DNA from 3 places in the Neptuniibacter sp. QD37_11 genome. Region 1 is predicted to be linked to each of the others. Evidence: predicted binding sites of a transcription regulator. Region 1 holds the regulator's gene; each other region holds the start of a gene.
The links. The regulator LexA, encoded in region 1, represses DNA repair genes until DNA is damaged. The targets are predictions, from matches to a motif close to TACTGTNTANNTANACAGTA.

Region 1 (7,390 bases):
CTTTATGACCATTATCAGCGACAATGTTCGCTATTACCGTGCCAAAGCTACCTGCACCCAGCACTGCAACCTTACGAATATCAGACATAGATAAATTTCGCTTCTACCAACTATTTTTCCGAATCGTCCATACTATCTAGGACTTTATTAACGCCTTTAAACAGGTAAATCACAATTAGATAGCCCATAGCAGCCAAGCCTAAAAAAAGCATAAGCTGCAATGGATCTTCCGTTCGCTGATAACCTGCCACACCTAAAGCTGCAATTACTGCGCTGAAAACAACTGCAGCAATAGAGGCGATACGATTAGTTTTGTGTTTGTCCTGATCTGTCACTTTCAACATCACTTTCAGGGTTAGTTACTGTCTCAACCGAAGGTTCTTCAGCTGCAACAGGCTCAACCGCACTTTCGTCAGCTACGTCTTCGTTTGCTTTTTCTTCCACTAGGTCAGCGTTTGGTTCCTGAACAGCTTCAGGCGTTACTTCAGCCGTTTTATCTTCGCCAGTTTCTTCAGCATTTTTCTCTTCAAGCTCTGCATCGTCAGCCGGTGCTTGTTCAACGGTTGATTCTTCGCCCTCTTTTTCTGTAACAAGCGCTTCAGCAGTAGTTTCAGGTACTTCTTCCATTGCGGGTTCAGAAACAGCAGACTTAGGCTCAGCTAACAGCTCGGCTTCAGGGTGAACACATTCCAGCTTAACGCCTGTTTCAGCTTCAATTTCTGGAATAAGGAAGGAATCATCTTCACAAGCGAAACAGATTGATGCACCTGTGGCACCGGCGCGACCTGTACGACCTATGCGGTGAACATAGTCATCAGGGTCTTCTGGCAGCTGATAGTTAAATACGTGAGTAACACCATCAATGTGGATACCACGACCTGCGACATCGGTCGCAACTAGCACCTGAATTTTACCGCTGCGGAAATCTTCTAACGTTTTTACGCGTTTTTGCTGTGGAATTTCACCAGACATAAGCGCAGCTTTAATTCCATCTTTACATAGACGGTCTGCTAGCTTACGCGTCTCATCACGGCGGTTACCAAAAACGATAACCTTCTCCGCGTGATCCTTATCCATATAATTACGAAGCAAACGGTACTTTTGCTCGCCAGAGACTAAATAAACGGTCTGACTAACATTGTCCGTCGTTTTAATTTCTGGTGCGATCTCGATTTTAACCGCATCCAAAGTCCACTGCTCTGCAAGGTTAAGTACTTCATCCGTAAACGTTGCACTGTAAAGTAGTGTCTGTCGATCACTACCTTTACGCGGTGTGTTACGGACAATAGTTCTTACATCTGGGATAAAGCCCATGCTCAGCATGCGGTCGGCTTCATCAAGAACAAGCACCTCAACATTCCATAGATCGACATCCTTACGATTGATGAAGTCGATCAATCGACCTGGCGTTGCGACTAAGATATCAACTGGCTTTCGTTTAAGGTTTTGGCGCTGCTTTTCATAATCCATACCGCCCACAAGGCTAACAATATGTAAACCTGTGTACTTCGCTAGGCCTTTTGCGTCTTCAGCAATTTGCAGTGCAAGCTCGCGCGTAGGTGCAACGACCAAAGCACGAGGTTCTGCTAAACGAGGTTTCTCGTCTAACGGGTAGTCAATCAAATCCGTAACAATACCCAGAAGGAAAGCTGCAGTTTTACCGGTACCAGTCTGTGCTTTACCAATGATATCTTTGCCAGCAAGTGCAGCAGGAATAGTTTCAGCTTGGATCCCTGTGCAGTATTCAAATTTAAGGTCATAAACCGCATGAAGGACGTCATCCGGCAGATTAAAATCTAAAAAACGCTTTTTACCTTCTACCTCAGGCACGACGAATTGTTCTGGGTTCCAAGACGCAGCTTTAGAGCGGTTGTTGTAACGACGACGTCGTTGAGGCTTACGTGCAGAAGAATTTCTTTTTTTGTTAGCGCTTTCAGTCTGCTCAACTGATTTATTTTCTGTACTCAATTCAACAATTCCTAAGAAAAATTTCGCCGATAAGGCGGTAAAGCGGCTAAAAGCTGCTTTCCATAACGACGGGTAATAAACCGTCGATCAAGCAATGTTATTTTGCCGCTATCGCTCTCAGTTCGTAGTAAACGCCCTGTAGCCTGGGTGAGGCGCATTGATGCCATCGGGATAACCCATTCTTGAAACGGGTTACGCCCTTGCGATTCTAACCATTCACCGTAGGTTGCCTCAACCGGGTCATCCGGTACACCAAATGGCAACTTCGTAATAATTACATGTGTTAGGTAATCACCAGGTAAATCTACGCCTTCAGCAAAAGAAGCCAAACCAAAAATAACACTTGGTTTATTAGCATCGATACGCTCTCTGTGTTGTCGCAAAATTTCATGCTTGGCAAGTTCGCCTTGCACAAGAATATCTGCTGATATACTAGCAGGCATACGCTCAAGAACATACCGCATCTGACGCCATGAGCTAAATAACACCAAGGATGCACTTCCCTGTTCTAAAATTGGCAATAACATTGCCGAAATTTCTTCATTATGGTCATCAGGGTTTCCTGGATCGGTTTTCATTGCAGGGACATGCAATTCGGCCGCATTTTGAAAATCAAATGGACTCATAAATATATTACAAGGACTATCCGTTGGTATGCCAAGATCAGCATATAGTCGATCAAACCGCCCTAGTGCGGTTAGCGTAGCCGAAGTAATAACAGCACCGTAGCAGTTTTTCCAAAGGTGCTCTTGTAAGGTTTCCGCCGCTGACACTGGGCTACTGCAACACTCAATATCAATGCCATCATTACCATCTACTTTAACGATCCAGCGGGCCGTCGGGAGTCCTGATGTCGAATCAGATACAGCGTAAGAATTAGCTAACCAATACATCGATTGCATACGGGATAAAAGCACACCCATCTGCGGATACCAAGTTTCACAGATAGCTAGGGGCAGATCGGCTAACTCACCATCCATTCCTTCTTTCAGAAGATCAACAATCTGCTCAAATTTTAAAACGACTCTCTCTGCAGCCTGAGCAAAATTGTGAAAGGACAACTGTAACGGTTCAGGAATCATACCTTGCGCAAAACGATAGCGATCACTTGGGCCTTGGAGTTTATCTTCAAGTATTTGATTTAATAGAAGTTGGACTTCCTTCAAGGAATTTTCCATATCTGCAAAAGGGTTAGCTAACTTCTCGATATAATTTCGAAGTACTATGTGATCAGACGCGTCATTCAATAATTTATTGAGGCTGCGTGTTGCTTTGCTCATCCAACGGATACTGGATTTAACACGTAAGCTATAAGAAAAATGCCCCGTAGTTTTAGTGCCTAGGTGATGGCCTTCATCAAAGACATAGATGGTATCTTCCGGCGGCGACAGAATAGCGCCGCCTCCAAGAGAGAGATCAGCTAAAACAAGATCATGGTTGGCAACTATCAGATCCCATTTATCCAACTCTTGTCTAGCCTTAAAGAATGGACAGATTGAAAAGTTACTGCAGCGACGATTTGTACACTGCATATGATCGCTAGTAGACAACCGCCAAACAGCATCAGGCACTGTATTCTTTAAAGCATCCCTATCGCCATCCCACTCACCCGAGGCATAGTGACTAAGTAGAGATTTAACCTCATCAATATCTGAGGTCTGAAGTTTTTGAGCTACTTCATCTTCATACAATGCAATTTGGCCTAATTCATTCTGTTGCTCCAATATTTTCTCTGCATTGGAAATACAAAAATATCGTCCTCGGCCTTTAGCTAAACCATAAGTAAGATTGATTCCGGCATCGCTAATCAGCTGTGGAAGGTCTTTAAGAATAAGCTGTTCTTGAAGGGCAACTGTTGCTGTAGAAACAACAACTTTCTTTTTTCGTTGCTGGGCTATAGGAACAGAAGCCAAAAGATAGGCCATCGTCTTACCCGTACCAGTACCAGCCTCCGTGACGCAGATATGCTGACCACCGGTCCTTTCGCCTTCAGAATTGGCAGTAATAGCGCCCAAAGTTTTCGCAACCTCAGCAATCATCAATTTCTGGCCATAGCGAGACTTCAATCCTCTGTTATTGAGAAAAGTACTGTAGGCCTGCTGTATTGTTTGCTTGAGCTGCTTATCTAACAAAACCGTATTCCATCGAAAATCTAGCCGCGATTCTAACAGTTATGACAGTTTAATAACAAAAATACTGTATAAAAAAACATAAGTTGCTTTACAAACCCAAAATACTGTATAAAAATACACGTACTGTATAAACAAACAGACAAGATCATGAAGCTGACTAAACGACAAACGGAAGTTCTGGATTGCATCAAGCGTCACATTGGCGATACCGGCTACCCACCTACTCGCGCAGATATTGCCCGCGATTTAGGGTTTAAATCAGCTAATGCAGCTGAAGAACACTTGAAAGCGCTGGCAAAAAAAGGCGCTATAGAAATTATTCCGGGTACTTCACGAGGTATCAGAGTACCTGAATTGGAAGAGGAAAATAGCGGCCTACCGATTGTTGGTCAGGTAGCAGCAGGATCGCCAATACTTGCTCAAGAGCATGTTGAAGATCACTGCACAATCTCCTCTGACTTCTTCCACCCTAAGGCGGATTATCTCTTAAGGGTGAAAGGTAGCAGTATGAAAGATGTAGGCATCATGGACGGTGATCTACTGGCAGTACACCAATGCCAAACAGCAAAGGATGGGCAGATTGTAGTCGCTCGAATAGAAGATGAAGTTACCGTAAAACGCTTCAAGCGTGAAGGTAACATCGTTTATCTAATTGCTGAAAATGAAGAGTTTGAACCGATTGTAGTGGATTTAAACGAACAACCACTGGCAATAGAAGGTTTAAGCGTCGGCGTTATTCGTAGAGGTAACTAACCATGATGGCATTTCACGCGAACCAAACAACAGCAATCATGCAGAGCACATCTGCAAATGAAAAAATTTTCACTAAGCAAAAGCCAGCTAATCAGCTTGCAGGTACGATGACTGAAATCGTTGTCCAAGATGAGAATTTTTCTAACATCCCAATGTTGATGCCATTGCTTGCACAACTAAGTCAGGATGATCGCTGGTTTGTGTGGATTGCTCCACCTGTGTTATTACCGAAAAACCTTCTGATTGAGGCAGGCATTGATCTGACTAAAGTCATTCTGCTCAACCCAGATAACAAACATAGTACCTTTGAGCTTGCTAAACAGGCGCTAAGCACAGGCACTAGCCACGCTGTAATATCATGGCCTGGATACTTAAATGATGAAGAATTTAACGACTTAGAAAGTGCCGCTAAGAAAGGACAAAGTCACGGAATTATAATTAGACGCCGTCAACATAGTTAAGTATTAGCTTCCATTTTTGTAAAGGCGCCTAGTTAAAGTATCATCACCCCAATAATGAGCTTTATCTGAGAGAAGCTCATTATCAGAGATTGCTTAATGAATAGTTGGAGGGATCTCTTCTTCAGGCTCTTGTTCTAAACCCACCCCAGATTCCGCCATCATCTGGATGCCTGCGGTTAACATAACGCGAGCGACATCTAGATATTGATCACTTAACTGTTCTTTAAGTGCATCTGAAAAATTAACTTTAATCATCGGCTCTTCATCGCTGTCCATATTCCGGATTGCTAGGCCACCTTCATCAAGTTCTATTATTTCAAGCACGGTCTCGGGTGTTAGTCCTGACACTTAATTTACCACTCTTGCATGCCTTCTCTGAGGCGATTAACTAATTCCGACAGTGAATCAAACCAAGTTTGATACTCAGTAATGATTTCACCATCCTCTGCATGATCAGGATTGATCTGCAGCACATGTATTTCAGAAACACTGTTAGTTTCAGTCACTGCTTGTTTGGCATCTGAACCATGCCAGCAGGCTTCATAAGCGGACATCATTTTATGCAACCAAGATGAATCATCGGATTCTAGGTTGTTTAACTGTGTCAACTCAGGGCTTTCGACGCCGGTCTGGGCCATTTCCGCAGCTAACGCACGATAGCCTTGAAAGCTTTCCGTATCGACTTTATACCATTCAGCAATTTCGCGTAAAAAAGCATCATAGGCTGACGTCAGGTGGAACAACACTGATTCGTTATAAGACTCTATCAATGCATGCTTGCTCCAACTGGTGTCATCTTGCGCTTTTTTAAGCTGTTCTAGATGAAGTCGTGTAAAGCTCAACTTCTGATTCGTGCGTGCCTGATATATACCGCTCATGAAATCCCCGATTATTTCTTCTTCGCTTTTTTACGGGTCTCTTCTTCGACCCATTTACCATCGCGATAGAATGCACGCCAACCAGTCGCTTTACCATTGACCTCGGTCATAACGTACTGCTCTTTAGTCTTTCTGCTATAGCGAATGACACTCAAGTTTCCATCTGAGTCATTCTTAGGCGCACTGAACAGGAATTCATATTTCGGATCAATCTCAGACTGATGCGGCAGTATTTCAACAATTTTCGGGGCACGTGTTTCTCTGTTTCTAGGGAACTGACTTGCTGCCAAGAACAAACCAGATGCTCCATCACGCAGGATGTACGTATCCTCTACCTTTTCGCACTGAAGCTCAGGCATTGGAACAGGATCCATCTTAGGTGGCGCAGGCTCTCCGTTTTTCAACAACTTACGGGTATTTTTACACTCAGTGCAACCGAAGTATTTACCAAAGCGACCGGTTTTAAGTTGCATCTCAGCTGAGCATTTATCACACTCTAGAACAGGCCCATCATATCCTTTGATACGATATTCACCCTTCTCAACTTCAAAACCGGAACAATCAGGGTTATTACCACATACGTGTAATTTACGATTCTCATCGATCAGATAAGAATCCATTGCTGAGCCGCATAGGTTACAACGGTGCTTCTTACGAAGAATGCGAGATTCTTCTTCATCATCGCCATCAGCACTAACAACTTCGTCACCAGAGACTAGGTTGATCGTACACTTACAACGCTCTTTGGGTGGCAAGCTATAGCCAGAACAGCCTAAGAACACACCTGTACTACCGGTGCGGATCATCATATCTCGGCCACAATCTGGGCAAGAGATATCTGTCTCTGTAGGAGAATTCGGGCGCATACCATTCTCAGCATCCTGCGCCTCTTCCAGCTTCTTAGAGAAATCAGCGTAAAACTGATCTAAAAGCGCTTTCCAATCAGCACTGCCTTCAGCCACATCATCAAGGCTTTCTTCCATACGTGCTGTAAAGCTGTAATCCATCAGGTCAGAGAAGTTCTCACCTAGACGCTCTGTAACAATATCGCCCATTTTTTGAGCATAGAAACGTCGGTTCTGAACTTCTACATAACCACGATCTTGGATCGTCGAAATAATCGCTGCGTATGTCGATGGACGACCAATACCTCGTTTCTCAAGCTCTTTAACTAGGCTTGCTTCGGTGAAACGAGGAG
Region 2 (7,390 bases), 870 kb from region 1:
GGCTTGCTCGTTGTTCAAAAGACAACTTCATCTTTCAATGAACTTGCTTCTGATGTTTCTAAAACCAGCGCTGTGATCAGTGAACTGGATCAGGATGTTAAAAATATTCATGCAGTATCCAGTGTAATCAGTGATATCGCAGATCAGACTAACCTATTGGCTTTGAATGCGGCCATTGAAGCAGCGCGAGCGGGTGAGCAGGGCCGAGGCTTTGCCGTGGTAGCCGATGAGGTAAGAACCTTAGCTCAGCGTACACAGGATTCTACTGGCGAGATCCGTGAGACTCTTCAAAAGCTCGCTAGCTGTGCTCAGCGTGCAGTAGAATTGATGGAACATACCAGTAGCTCTGTTTCTGAAAATGTCTCTGAAATGGCTCGTGCGAGTGAAGTGTTGCAACAGATCGATAACTCTCTATCGGAAGTGAATCAGATGAATTCGGGTATCGCTGCAGCAGCTGAACAGCAAAGTGGCCTTGTAAATCATCTGCATGAGAGTTTGGCTGCAATCTCCGCAAGTGCTGATACATCGGAAGGGGCGGCCAGAAATACCTCTGCATTAGCAGATGATATGGCTAACTCGGCATCTCACCTTGAGAGCACACTGTCTAAATTTCGCGTAAGTTAATTAGACATAACCTAAAAATAGCCCGCTTTTAAGCGGGCTATTTTTGTATAAGTTAAGCACCAATTAGCAAAACGTTATTGTTAGAAAAATCATTCTATTAAGGATAATCGGATGAAAGCGATCTCAATCATTAAATACCTTTTCAGCCTGATTGGCTTAGGTCTGTTGATCCTAGCGTTTGTGTTATTCACAAATACTAAGAGCTTTTTGGAAACCGCTGTTACTGCTGAAGGAGAAGTTATAGAGCTAAGAGCCTCTAGAAGCAGTGATTCGCTTACTTATCATCCTGTCGTCTCATTTGTTACCAATGAAGGTCAGAAAGTGACATTTTCCTCGAGCGCTGGGAGTAACCCTCCTAGCTACTCGCAAGGTGAGGTGGTTGAGGTTCTCTACCAAACTAATTCGCCGCAAGACGCTAAGATTAATGGCTTTTTCACCCTCTGGGGTGGGGCAACCATTGTGGCTGGCCTTGGCGCTGTTTTCTTCATTGTTGGCATACTTATTCTAATATTTAGCGGTATGAAAGGCAGAAAACGTGATTACCTGAAAACTCAGGGTGTACCTATTAAAGCTCAGATTCATACGCTAGACAGGAACACCTGTATGGAAACGGATGGTGTAAGCCCGTTTGTGATTAGTTTGCAGTGGCACAATCCAGAAGATAACAAGATCTATCTGTTTAGAAGTGATGATATTTGGTTTGATCCGACTGAATATGTTGTGACTGATGAACTCACTGTTTATATCGACCGCAACAATCCTACTAAGTACCACGTTGATCTCTCATTTCTTCCGGAAGTTGCCTAACTTTATAACGTGTCACTTAAGTGTCATGAAAGTGGTTTATAAATTAATTGAGCAGGCAGTGACATTGTCTGCTCCAATCAGTGAGTGGTAGCACAATGAACCTCTATGACTTGTCAGGCTCGGGACCAGAATCAGAAAAGTTCGACCCGTTACTCTCTACTGATCAGTTTCGCATTGAACGTATTATCTCTCATGCCCACGCAACCCCCGAAGGGGAATGGTACGACCAAGCTTGGGATGAGTGGGTAATCGTTATCTCTGGAAGCGCTGGGCTTCGTACAGCAAATCCAGATCAAGAATTTACCCTGAATGCAGGTGACAGTTACTGTTTCCCTGCACATCAACGACACCGTGTTGAATGGACTGATTCTGATCAACCAACGATATGGCTCGCTGTTCACTACAATGAACCTAAGGAGGCTGGATCATGACAGCTAAAATTAGCTTTGTTCAGAACGATATTACCCAATTGAACGTTGATGCAATTGTTAATGCTGCGAACAACAGTTTGTTGGGTGGTGGCGGTGTAGACGGTGCAATTCATTCAGCAGCTGGACCCCATCTGTTAGCTGAATGTCGCACACTGAATGGCTGTGATACGGGCAAAGCGAAAATTACCCAAGGTTATCGTCTTCCTGCTGAATACGTTATTCATACGGTAGGGCCGGTTTGGCGGGGTGGTGATCATGGTGAGTCAGCACAGTTGGAAGCTTGCTATCGTAACTCGATGGCTTTAGCCAACGAAAACCATATCAAAACAATCGCATTTCCGGCGATCAGTTGTGGTGTTTATGGCTATCCATTGGAGCAGGCTGCAGAGATTGCGTTATTCACGGTTAAGAGTGAATTGAAAAAAGAGACAAGCGTTGAAGAGGTTGTATTTTGCTTGTTTAGTGATGAACTGCTTACGGTATATCAAAAGGCCTCAGATAAACTTCCTGAAGCCATTAAAAAAGGAGGCAACATGGCCTCCTTTTTTGTCCTAGAGCACTGTCAGTGAGAGCTCTGGCAGTATTAGTGCTCGATCTGGATCTGACGCGGCTTCATCGCTTCAGGGATCTCATGAATCAGATCAACATGAAGCAAACCGTTTTCCATCGAGGCTTTAGTCACTTTTACATGATCCGCTAGTTGGAAACGTCTTTCAAAATTACGCGCAGCTATACCTTGGTAAAGGTATTGGCGATCTTGAGTTTGTTCTTTCTTCTGACCCGTAATCGTCAGAGTCCCGCTTTCACTTTGAATATCTAATTCGTCTTTTTCAAAGCCTGCCACAGCCATGGTAATACGGTAATTATTTTCTCCAAGTAGTTCGATGTTGTATGGAGGAAATGAAGGCTGGTTGTCGTTGCGGTTAGCGTTATCTAGCATGTTAGCTAGACGGTCAAAACCAATGGCAGAACGGTATAGTGGAGATAGATCGAATTCACGCATCTGTATATCCTCATCAAGCAATATATCTAAATTTAAAAGTTTGGCTCCTCTCTTGAGCGAGCCGTTAACCGACCTCTTTTGAGCCTCGGTTAACTATTTAGATAATGTCACTTGATGAGAATTCAAGCGTAAGGGGGATTATTTTTCTTCTTCAACGTTAAATCGATCAACGTCGTTGGTGATTTCTACATCAACATTGTGCGAAGGAATACGGTAATCGTGCACACGTTCCCATGAGTCTGAGCCAGGAGCACGTTCCCAAACTGTACCAGCATTGTAGGTAACCAGTTCACTCAAGGATGGGTCTAGGCGGCACATCTTTTCTACTGGGACAGGAAGAAGGTTGGAAAGCTGATCTTCCAGAAACTCTTCGGTTTCATAACCCGTAAACATACGCCAGCCTGTATCGTTTAAGTGTTCAGGAACTGTCTTGTACATAAAACGAATAGGCAGGGTTTCATCAAAACAAAGCTTTGAAACCAGCGCTAAGAAGCCGTTTTTGGTTTGGTTAGTTTCGGATTCAGTAGTTTTAGGCGTATCAACGTCAACAGATTTCATGTGCACTCAAACAGTAATAATTAATTGCAGGCCTATTTTAAACGCTCATAGGGCCCTATGCCAGCCATTAAAAGGTTAAGAAAATGTGCTGCAGGTTACTTTATTAACCTAAAGTTACATAAATCAGTCTAACCCGATTACTAAGCGTGCTAGAATGCGCTGTTTTTACAGTCAGATCCTCAGGAAAAATAGATGGCCAAAGGTAAAAAGTACGATTTTCAGTTAGTTGCTGAAGGGGAAACTTGGAGTGCTCAGATCTTGCGTCAGGCAAGTGCACGTAAAACTGTTATCTCCAAACAGCAGGATGGCTTTGCGACTGAAGATGAGGCCAAGGTTTGGGCTGAAGCTGAATTAGAACAGTTTATGAGCCAGCAAGTAGAGCGTAACAAGCGTAAAGCGGAAAAGCGCGAAGAGCGTGCTGAGATAGAAGCGCGTCAGGCTGAAGCAAGAGCTCGATTCGAAGACGAAGAATAACCTTTGCTATATTTTTCAATTAGACAGTTCTGATTGGATGAGTATTGCTTCTATGGCAAGGATTTTAGTGACGGTCAAAATAAGCCCTATCTGTTTAGATAGGGCTTATTCGTTTTATAAAATAGAATGCCGTCATATCAGTGGCTATAACTGCCTTAAATCTATCTTCGATTATATTGTTGACCACAAAGCCTTCCTTAACAATTAAGACTACGTTATTCTTTGCTGTATAAATAACCAGTAGATTAGTTTGATGCTGATATTAGGAATAGACCCAGGCTCCCGAATCACCGGTTACGGTGTGATTAACTGCGTTGGCAATAAAAATGAGTATGTTGCCAGTGGTTGTATTCGTATTAAAGGTGATGAATTACCAGAGCGATTACAGCAGGTGTATACCGGTGTATCTGAAGTGATCGAGCGCTATTGTCCCCAGGAGTTTGCGATTGAGCAGGTGTTTATGGCACGTAATGCCGACTCTGCTCTAAAGCTTGGTCAGGCGCGTGGTGTCGCTATTGTTGCAGGTACTAATGCGGAGTTACCGGTTTACGAATATGCTGCTCGTAAAGTTAAGCAGTCGGTCGTAGGTAAAGGTTCGGCTGATAAATCACAAGTTCAGCATATGGTGGCACATATTCTAAAATTACCCGGCTTGCCTCAAGCGGATGCTGCCGATGCACTCGCAATTGCACTCTGTCATGCGCATACTCGTAATAGCTTAATTAAAACAGCCGGTTCTATGTCTAGTCGCAATGCCAGTTGGAGGCGTCAATAAACGTCATGAATGAGATGGCTTACGCTGATTTTATCTATATTGCTGATCTAATTGGAGTTGCAGTATTTGCAACTGCTGGGGCTTTAGCAGCTCAAGGTAAGCAGCTGGATATTCTAGGAGTGGTTGTTTTAGCGATAGTGACAGCTTTAGGTGGCGGCACGATTCGCGATATCACTTTAGATATTCATCCCGTTGTCTGGGTGGCAGATACCTCTTATTTATGGACTGCAATTATATCTGCGGTAGTTGCTTTCTTTGTCTGTCGATATATTCAGTACCCTCGACGCACTTTGTTAGTACTGGATGCTATGGGGCTGGCTCTGTTTGCCGTGTTAGGTGCCGAAAAAGCCTTAGGACTTGGTTTGCCGCCGATTATCGTTGTTATGATGGCCGTTATCACTGGTTGTGCTGGTGGTATGATTCGAGATCTTTTGACTGGGCAGATACCGCTAATTTTGCAGCGAGATGGTGAGCTTTATGCGACCTGTGCATTAGCAGGCTCGGTATTTTTTGTGGTGTTTCAGTCGTATATCCCTGGGCAGCCAGTAGCGCTGATCTCTATGGTAATCATCTTTGTATTGCGTATGGCTGCGATGTTCGCAGATCTCAGGTTGCCTGAGTTTATTGTGGCAGGTCATAAGCTAGAAAAATTAGATAAGGATAAAAAGTAAGTGATTGGTCGATTAAAAGGTGAGTTGTTAGAAAAACAGCCTCCACAGTTAGTGCTTGATGTAAATGGTGTGGGCTACGAAGTGGAAGCTTCTATGAACACATTTTATCGACTACCTGAAGTTGGATTGCAGGTAACGCTCTTTACCCACTTTGTCGTGCGAGAGGATGCGCAGTTACTTTATGGTTTTATCGATAAGCAAGAGCGTTCGCTTTTTAGAACCTTGATTAAGGCTAATGGCGTTGGGCCGAAATTGGCGATTACTATCCTTTCCGGTATTTCTACAACTGAATTTGTGCGTTGTGTAAATGATGGTGATACCGCGTCTTTGATTAAGTTGCCAGGTGTTGGTAAGAAGACCGCAGAACGCTTAATCGTAGAGATGAAAGACAAGATTAAAGCGCTTGGGTTGGAATCTTCGGATGAGTTTCAGCTATCGGCGGCAGATGGTCCTGATATGGCATCATTCGAAACGGTTAGTGATAACCGCGCTGAAGCAGAAAGTGCATTGGTCGCGTTGGGCTATAAGCCCGTTCAAGCAACTAAATCGATTGAGCAAGCGCATAAATCTCTTGGTTCTGGTGCGAGCTGTGAAGATCTTATTCGTGTCGCTTTACGCTCCATGGTTGGTTAATAGAGTAAATAGTTATGATTGAAGCTGATCGATTTATCTCGCCTTTAAGTAACCCAGTAGAAGAGGCGCATGATCGCGCTATCCGCCCGAAAGCGTTAGAGGATTACGTTGGCCAGCCTGTCGTTCGCGAGCAGATGGAGATCTTCATCCAAGCGGCGAAGATGCGTAATGAGGCGTTAGATCATACTTTGATATTTGGCCCGCCAGGTTTGGGTAAAACAACTTTGGCTAACATCATTGCCAATGAAATGGGTTCGGAGATCAAAACCACTTCTGGTCCTGTGCTTGAAAAAGCAGGGGATCTTGCAGCGTTGTTGACCAATCTTGAGCCAAATGACGTTCTATTTATCGATGAAATTCACCGTCTAAGCCCGAATGTTGAAGAGGTGCTCTATCCAGCAATGGAAGATTACCAGCTGGATATTATGATTGGTGAAGGCCCAGCAGCACGTTCTATCAAATTAGAACTACCTCCATTTACATTAGTGGGAGCGACAACACGCGCAGGTTTGCTGACCTCTCCGTTGCGTGATCGTTTCGGTATCGTGCAGCGCTTAGAGTTTTATAACGTTGAAGATCTGACCAGTATTGTTGCTCGATCAGCAGACCTTTCTGGGACTAAGATCGATACGCAAGGTGCGTGCGAAGTGGCAAAACGATCTCGCGGTACGCCGCGTATTGCTAACCGTTTGTTGCGCCGTGCCCGAGATTACGCTGAAGTAAAAGGTGATGGTGTAATTGATAGTGATATCGCCGATCGTGCACTAAATATGTTGAACGTCGATCACCATGGTTTCGATCATCTCGATCGTCGTATGTTGCTGACTATGATTGAAAAATTTGGTGGCGGTCCTGTTGGTGTAGAAAGCCTTGCTGCTGCAATTAGTGAGGAGCGTGACACCATTGAAGATGTGCTAGAGCCTTATCTAATTCAGCAAGGGTTTGTGATGCGCACGCCGCGCGGTCGAGTTGTAACAGATCATGCTTATCAGCACTTCGGAATCGCCAAGCCTGAAGAGGCTTAAAATACGATCTGGATCAATAAACCCTATAAAAAATAGGATTTGTTGGTTAATCTGACATCAATCAAGATACGACAGAAGAAAAGCCGTCTAATATGCCTGCCAAATAACTGAAAAAAATAACAGGTAACAATATGACGGCCATACTTCGTAATGCAGAGATCACTGCATTCCGACTTGAGCTTAATCGTTTACTTATTCAGCTAAAAGCCGAGCTCGAAGAAGAGTTGCGAGACCAAATCTCATCTACTTCTGTATCCGAAGTGCGAGATATCGGTGAAGAAGTGGAACACGCTGTTGAGTTGGAGCGTCAGTTTGAAACGCTTCAGCGTCATCATGACGAGATTGCTGAATGCCAAGAAGCGCTTAAGCGTATTGAAGAGGGGAGCTTT
Region 3 (7,390 bases), 310 kb from region 1:
TACTCAACTTGAAGATGATTTAGGATTAAGGCTTTTACAACGTACGACTCGTAAATTAAACCTCACTGCTGACGGCCAAAACTTCTACGAACGCTGCCTGCCCCTTTTTTCCGAACTAGAAGATATCGAGAATCACGTAACTTCCACTCAAGGTGAGCCCAAGGGTCGGTTACGCATTACCATGCCGCCTGAAATTGGGATATTCATTATGAATGACCTGATTTCCAGCTTTATGGAGAAGTACCCGCTCATTCAGATCGATATAGAACTCAGCCCTCGCGTCGTCGATCTAGTCCAAGAAGGTATCGACTTAGCACTGCGTGTAGGAAATTTAGATGACTCGAGCCTCGTAGGGCGTAAGATCGCCAATGCGTCTTCTAAGTTATATGCCAGCCAAGCCTATATAGATCGATTTGGTGAACCACTAACTCCAGACGATTTAAAAGAACATCAATGTATCGGCACTCATCTAAACTCCAATGAATGGGTCTTTGAAAACTGGAATGAAGGTAAAGCGGTTTCCATTAACTTCCGTTTACGTGCAAATAGCTTGAGCTTCAGCCTGGAGATGCTTAAAAGTAATTTGGGGATTGCTCGCTTACCGAAAGCGTTCTGCATTGATGAACTGGAGTCTGGGGAAATAAAGGAGGTATTAGCCGATTATAAGGTGCCTACTGTAGGTATCCACGCGCTCTACCCTAGCCGTAAAAACCTAAATCCTAAGGTCCGTTTATTCCTAGACCATGTCGTTGAAAACCTAAAAACCCATCCTTGGCTTAAATAGCTTCTTAAGCAGCTGATTCCCACTCAGGCGGCTTACCATCAAACAGTGCTAGTAAAGTATCTATGCCTGCCATATCAATAGCATTTTTATGCGTAATCATAATCGTAGGAATCTGGCTGAACTGATCATCGAGCACCTCGAGGTTTAAATCTTTTGCATACCTCGATTCTTCTGCCACCTTCCTAGGTACTAAGGTGAAACCCAAACCCACAGCCACACAACCCAAAATCCCTTCTTGAGTGCCCATATCTAACACCTCAGTGTCTAATCTGCCGTTATCACGTAGCCAATTTAGCGCCTTATCTCTGTACGCACAGCCTTGTCTGAACATGATTAACGAGTCTGGAACATCCACTCCTTTCGCAGTGGCCAAAACCAGCTCTTCCATTAACACCTGACGACAAACAAGATCCTTGTGCTGTACAGGCCCACCGACAAAGGCACAATCCAGTTTGTAATTAAGAACAGCTTCAATCAATTGACCACTGGTTTCTGTTTGCACTCTAGGTAACAGGTTAGGGTGTTTTTTTCGTAGGGATTGGATCAGGCCAGGCATACGAACAGCGGCGAAGGATTCCATAGAACCAATCCTAATCTCCCCTGTCGCTTCTCCTACTTGTTTAACCGCGATACTGGCTTGATGTTCTAGCTGTAGCAGTTGGTTAGCGTAATCCATCAAGGTATAACCGGTAGGTGTCAGCTCAAGTTTGCGCCCTTTACGATAAAACAGGGGCGAACCTATCTCTTCTTCCAACCTTTTGATTCGTGCGGTGACGTTAGATTGAACAGTATGTAGCTCTTTCGATGCAGCTTGAACACCACCGAATTCAACCACGTATTTAAAGGTTTTGAGTGAAAGAAGTTCCATAAACTACCCTGCGCTCCCAATGCTTAGTTCATCAGAAGTGAATGACTAACTTGAAAGCGTCATTATATGAGATATATCGAACACAAGATATTGAGATAAACCCTAAATAGATTAACTGGCCAACAAGATAACTTTATTCACCTTAAGCTTTGGATTTAGCCTTGGGTTTGGCTTTCCTTCTACGTGTTTTCTTATAAGCAGGTTTCGGCTGTTGTTTGATATTACGTAGCAGTTGCACATCCATACTGCTCGCCTTCTGAATCATCAAAGAGATCTCATCAGTCAAAGGCTGCATAAATGTTTGATAATTTAACTTCTGCTCACTGATATCATTCAATGAAGCCTCCCAACGAGCTGTCATATCAGGCTTACTCGCGTTATCTGGGAGGCTATTAATTAGCGCTCGGCCTGCTTCGGTACTCCGAATAGTTTTACCCTGACGCTGTAAGAAGCCCCGCTTAAACAGTAATTCGATGATTCCCGCTCTTGTCGCTTCTGTGCCTAGGCCATCGGTTTCCTTAAGCACCTTTTTAACATCGGTATCTTCAACAAATCGCGCAATACCTGTCATGGCTGCTAAAAGGGTTGCATCGGTAAAAGGCTTTGGTGGCTGGGTTTCTTTATCTATGACTTCTCCTTGCTCACAATAGAGGGGCTGTCCAACAGAGAGATTAGGAAGTTGTACTTGATCATGTTCGCCCTCTTTTTTACCAAACAGGACCTTCCAGCCGACATCGAGTACTTGTTTAGCGGAAGCAGTAAACCTACCGCCTTCAATCAACACCTCGACTCGCGTTTCTGAATAGCGATGATCTGGCATAAACTGGATCAGATACTGCCTAGCTACCAGCTCATATACTTGCTGCTCTGTTTTATTCAGGCGAGTGAAATCTACAGTTTTACTAGTCGGAATAATCGCATGATGGGCTTCAACTTTACGATCGTTCCAAGCCTTTCCCTTTTTGTTTAAGTCAATCAGGCTTTGATGCGGTTGAAACTGCGGGCAATGCTTAAAGACAGCTGACGATACTTTAGCGCCCTCCGCAAAATGGCCTTGGGGTAAGTAGCGACAGTCCGAACGCGGATAAGTAATTAGCTTATGTTTTTCATACAAACTCTGGCATGTATCCAAAACTTGCTGTGCATATAAAGCAAAACGTTTATTCGCATCAATTTGCAACGCAGATAAATTGTAAGGGAGTGGAGCCCCTGCCTTTTTAGGCTTTTTCTCTAAAGCAGTTACTTCGCCCGGTTTAGCTGTAATACGCCCAGCAACGTTTTCCGCTAATGGTCTAGAGAGCACTCGCCCTTCTTCATCCTGCCATTTTTGACAAGCGTCACTCGGCTGCCATTTAGCTTTAAATCTCTCTTCGTTATCAGCCTTGAGATGAGCTAAGACCTCATAAAATGGCTTGGCTTTGAAGTCATCGATCGCCTGATCACGTCTTACCACCAATCCCAATACAGGTGTCTGTACCCGTCCGACCGATAAAACCCCTTGGTAACCCGCAGATTGCCCTTGCAACGTATATGCACGCGTTAGATTAATACCGTAAAGCCAATCTGCTCGACTCCGTGCCAAAGCGGATACAGAAAGAGGGATAAATTCTCGGTTATCTCTTAACTGCGCAATCGCTTTTTTCACAGCACTTGGGTTGAGGTCACTGATCAGACAGCGTTTCATGCTTTGGCGCTTATACTGGGGCAGTTTCAGGAAATCGATTACTTCATCAACTAACAGCTGCCCTTCACGATCAGGATCGCCTGCGTGAACAAGCTCTTCGGCCTCTTTACAGAGTTTTCTTAGTAACGCTATCTGTTTACGCGTTTTTGGCTTGGCCTGCATCTTCCATTCAGAAGGGACAATGGGAAGGTGCTGTAGATTCCACTGTTTAAAACGCGGGTCATACTCGCCCGGTTCAGCCAGTTCCAGAAGATGACCGAAACACCAACTAACCACATCACCATTAGCGGCGCGAATACAACCCTCTTCTTTTTTCAATGGCTTAGGTAGCACATCGGCAATGGCTCGTCCTAAACTTGGCTTTTCGGCTATGAATAAACGCATACTAAAACACTGTATATAAAAACAGTCCAAGAGTAATCTAAACACTCCTGTCATTCCAGAAAAAACAGCTACGCTTATGTATATTCACCGAAATTTGCAGTGGTGTGTTCAGAACATGCAGAAATTTACACTTCGATTTTGTTTACCTTGGCTGGTCGGCCTAATCGTCACCGCATGTGCATTTGTCACGACTGGATGGCTGGTTAACTTAGATCACAATATCCATGATCAACAAGATAAAGCGCAGGTTGAAGCTAGAATCAATTATCTCACTTCGCGCATACAGCTCGCGCTGGATGACAACCTTATCATTATCGAAGCTTTGGAATCACTGCTTCTGCTACAAAACGATATAGATGAGAACGACTTTCAGATTTTAACCACACGATTTTTGTCCACTAGAACAACCATTCGACAAGCTCAATTGGCTCCCGATGCAATCGTTAAGCATATTTATCCCATCATTGATGGCAATAAAGTGCTTGGATTGGACCTACGAAAAATCCCTGAACAAAAAGAAGTGGTGGAGCGATCCATAGCGATGAAAGAGATGATCATGGCCGGCCCACTAGATCTAGTTCAAGGCGGACGAGGTGTTATTGCTAGACAACCCCTTTACAACCGTGAAGGCACTGAAACTAAGTTCTGGGGTTTCATCACAATAATCATAGATTTAGATAGGATATTCAAAGAGACGGGGCTAGCTCTAAGCGATGAGCTGGCTACCTACGCTATTCGCGGAAGTGATGCAAAAGGCAAGCAAGGAGATGTATTCTTTGGTTCCTCTTCAGTATTCGAAGAGGAGTATCTTAGTAGTTTCATAGAAGTCCCTGGTGGTTTTTGGCAACTGTCGGCACGACTCGATAATGATGACCATGTCCATGACATACCGATGCCATATTTAACCGGCTGGGCAGCCCTTGGCTCTCTGATTCTCGGCTTACTAAGCGGGTTTACATGTAGCCTACTCAATAAAACCTATCAACGCTCAATTAGTGATCCCCTTACATCACTCTTTAATAGGCAACATTTCAGAGAACTTGCAGATACAGAAATACAACGAGCACAAAGATATCAACTACCCTTATCGATCATCATGATCGACTTAGATTTTTTTAAGCAGATTAACGATAACTATGGACATCAAGCGGGAGATTATGTGCTTCAGAAGTCGGCCAAAATAATAGAATCAACCTTAAGAGTGGGAGATATTGCAGCACGTTACGGAGGTGAAGAGTTTATTGTTTTGTTGCCTCATAGCGACGAGGCTGACACTCAAATTTGTGCAGAAAGAATTAGAAAGGCGCTGAATACCAAAATAAAACTACGTGGCGCATATCATACGCTTTCAGCAAGCCTAGGCTGCGCCACCTTGGATTCTAACTACACTAATTATGACCAGCTAGTCAGCGGTGCTGACGATGCCCTCTTCTTAGCTAAAGATCGTGGTCGAAATATAGTTATAGCGACCAAGCAGCTTTAATATCCTACTCAAAATTAAGCTTAGAGAATCTTTAAAGGCTCTTCATTTAGTAACGCCAATTGCTCACGTAGTTGAAGAATATGCTCACCCCAGTAACGCTCGGTATTAAACCAACCAAAGCTATAAGGGAATGCTGGATCTTCCCAGCGGCGGCCAAGCCATGCACTGTAATGCATAATTCGTAAACTTCGGAGGACTTCGATCAAACGTAGCTCTTTGAGTTTAAAATCGTAAAACTCGTTGTAGCCATCGACTATTTCAGACAACTGTTGCGTCTGTTCATGTCGATCACCAGAGAGCAGCATCCAAATATCCTGCATCGCAGGTGCCATACGAGCATCATCAAAATCAACAAAATGAGGGGCATCATCACGCCATAGCATATTGCCTGAATGACAATCACCATGAACACGAATATGTTCTATCTCACCACACGCTTTTAAGATCTCATCAACACCCTGAAGAAGATCTCTAGCAACGGAATCGTAAGCTGGTTTAAGCTCTGCCGGAATAAACCGATCACTTAAGAATGCAACACTGTCATGGCCAAATGTCTGACTGGTCAAAGTCGGTCGGTGATCAAATTTTTTCGAAGCGCCCACCAGATGCATACGGCCCAATAAACGGCCTAGCGTAAAAAGATTATCAAGGTTATCGAGTTCAGGAGCATGCCCTCCTCTGCGAGGAAACAAAGCGAACATAAACCCTTCATAATCAAACAGGGTTTCCCCCTTTTCATTACACCAAGGGGTCACAGCAGGCAGAGATTGCTCCGCTAAATCGAAACTAAACTCATGCTCTTCTAGAATCTGCTCTCGACTCCAACGTTGAGGGCGATAGAACTTGGCAATCATCGGCTCTTGATCTTCTATGCCCACCTGATAAACACGGTTCTCGTAACTATTCAGAGGAAACGTACGACCGTCACACCAATGCCCTTGACTCTCAACCGCATCCATCAAGAATGATGGCGTTAACCGCTCAAAAGGGTGTGTTAGATCATGTTCAGACATAAAAAATCCAGCTATAAAATAATTGCAGGTGCAGGGTACGCTTTAGCCCATAGGTGAACAAGTGATATTCCTAATAGATTTGTCCTATTTTCCGTTATTTTTTAAATAGTAGCGTGAACTTTTGTTATAGTTCCAATAATAACCAACAGGAGTATTACGAGTAAGTTATGGCAGGTTCACTTAAAGATCAGTTGCTAAATATGGGACTGGTTGACCAGAAAAAAGCGAAGCAAGCAGATACTGAAAAGCGTAAGCAAAACAAAAAAGCCAAAAAGGCACGCAAATCCGGCCAGCAGGTTGTTGATACGCAAGCAGAGAAAAAGCAGGCGCTAGAAGAACAGCGTAAAGCTAAGCAAGAGCATGATCGTGAACTGAATCGTCAACGAGACGAAGAGCGCCGCAACAAAGAGATTGAAGCGCAATGCCGTCAGATGATCATACAGCAACAGATCGAGCTGCCCGAAGATGCCGAAGTAAGTTACAACTTTGTATACGATAATAAAGTTAAAACTATGTATGTAACTTCGCTCATTCAAGGGCAACTGTTCCGCGGCCAAGTAGCAATCGCTGCGTTAGATGAAAAGTTTTACCTGATCCCGGATAAATTTGCAGAGAAAATTGAGCAACGTCTGCCTAATTACGTTATTCGTGTTCAACCGGAAGAAGAACCAGAAGAAGATGATCCGTACGCGGATTATAAGATTCCAGACGACCTGATGTGGTAATTCTGCACATCAACAGCGTCTTCATGTAGTAAGGGATACGCATGTCACAGGGTTTTTTCGAGCAATTTTTGGTCATTTTATGTTGTGCCGTTGTTGCCACAACCCTGTTTCGGCGCATCAAACTCCCGCCTCTCCTTGCCTACTTAAGTGTTGGCGCTATTGTTGGCCCCTATAGTTTAGGGGTCGTCAAAGACACCCATAGCATTGAGCTACTCAGTGAACTAGGGGTTGTCTTTTTACTCTTTATGCTCGGCTTAGAGTTCTCAGTCTCGCGTATGTTTGCCATGCGCAAGGCTGTATTCGGTCTAGGCAGTTTGCAGGTCATTATCACCGCTGCCTGTTTGATGGCAATCTGCCACCTTTTTGGCCTGCCGCAAACCACCTCTTTAGTTATCGCCGGTGCACTCGCCCTATCATCTACAGCGATTGTAAGCCGCGAGCTGATTCAG

Region 2: a site for LexA is predicted at 4,121-4,140, ahead of ruvC (crossover junction endodeoxyribonuclease RuvC). Genes of this name have one in related genera too.
Region 3: a site for LexA is predicted at 3,728-3,747, ahead of ACMXYT_RS09130 (DNA topoisomerase III). Genes of this name have one in related genera too.

The regions. Positions count from the first base shown of each region.
Region 1 covers NZ_CP180552.1:2,299,272-2,306,661, forward strand. Annotated here, with positions in the region: gene ACMXYT_RS10570 (NAD(P)H-dependent glycerol-3-phosphate dehydrogenase) at 1-88, opposite strand, end outside; gene ACMXYT_RS10575 (hypothetical protein) at 111-335, opposite strand; partial or broken gene ACMXYT_RS10580 (DEAD/DEAH box helicase) at 661-1,968, opposite strand; gene dinG (ATP-dependent DNA helicase DinG) at 1,980-4,100, opposite strand; gene lexA (transcriptional repressor LexA) at 4,245-4,853, shown strand; gene ACMXYT_RS10595 (cell division inhibitor SulA) at 4,856-5,314, shown strand; gene ACMXYT_RS10600 (hypothetical protein) at 5,408-5,662, opposite strand; gene ACMXYT_RS10605 (DUF6586 family protein) at 5,668-6,192, opposite strand; gene topA (type I DNA topoisomerase) at 6,204-7,390, opposite strand, start outside.
Region 2 covers NZ_CP180552.1:1,431,963-1,439,352, forward strand. Annotated here, with positions in the region: gene ACMXYT_RS06425 (methyl-accepting chemotaxis protein) at 1-624, shown strand, start outside; gene ACMXYT_RS06430 (DUF3592 domain-containing protein) at 736-1,431, shown strand; gene ACMXYT_RS06435 (cupin domain-containing protein) at 1,527-1,862, shown strand; gene ACMXYT_RS06440 (O-acetyl-ADP-ribose deacetylase) at 1,859-2,431, shown strand; gene ACMXYT_RS06445 (Hsp20 family protein) at 2,446-2,865, opposite strand; gene ACMXYT_RS06450 (DUF2185 domain-containing protein) at 3,004-3,423, opposite strand; gene ACMXYT_RS06455 (DUF3622 domain-containing protein) at 3,616-3,897, shown strand; gene ruvC (crossover junction endodeoxyribonuclease RuvC) at 4,151-4,672, shown strand; gene ACMXYT_RS06465 (trimeric intracellular cation channel family protein) at 4,678-5,343, shown strand; gene ruvA (Holliday junction branch migration protein RuvA) at 5,344-5,976, shown strand; gene ruvB (Holliday junction branch migration DNA helicase RuvB) at 5,991-7,001, shown strand; gene ACMXYT_RS06480 (TraR/DksA family transcriptional regulator) at 7,133-7,390, shown strand, end outside.
Region 3 covers NZ_CP180552.1:1,990,262-1,997,651, forward strand. Annotated here, with positions in the region: gene ACMXYT_RS09120 (LysR substrate-binding domain-containing protein) at 1-784, shown strand, start outside; gene ACMXYT_RS09125 (LysR substrate-binding domain-containing protein) at 789-1,652, opposite strand; gene ACMXYT_RS09130 (DNA topoisomerase III) at 1,795-3,720, opposite strand; gene ACMXYT_RS09135 (diguanylate cyclase) at 3,836-5,203, shown strand; gene ACMXYT_RS09140 (serine/threonine protein kinase) at 5,224-6,216, opposite strand; gene ACMXYT_RS09145 (DUF2058 domain-containing protein) at 6,384-6,941, shown strand; gene ACMXYT_RS09150 (cation:proton antiporter) at 6,983-7,390, shown strand, end outside.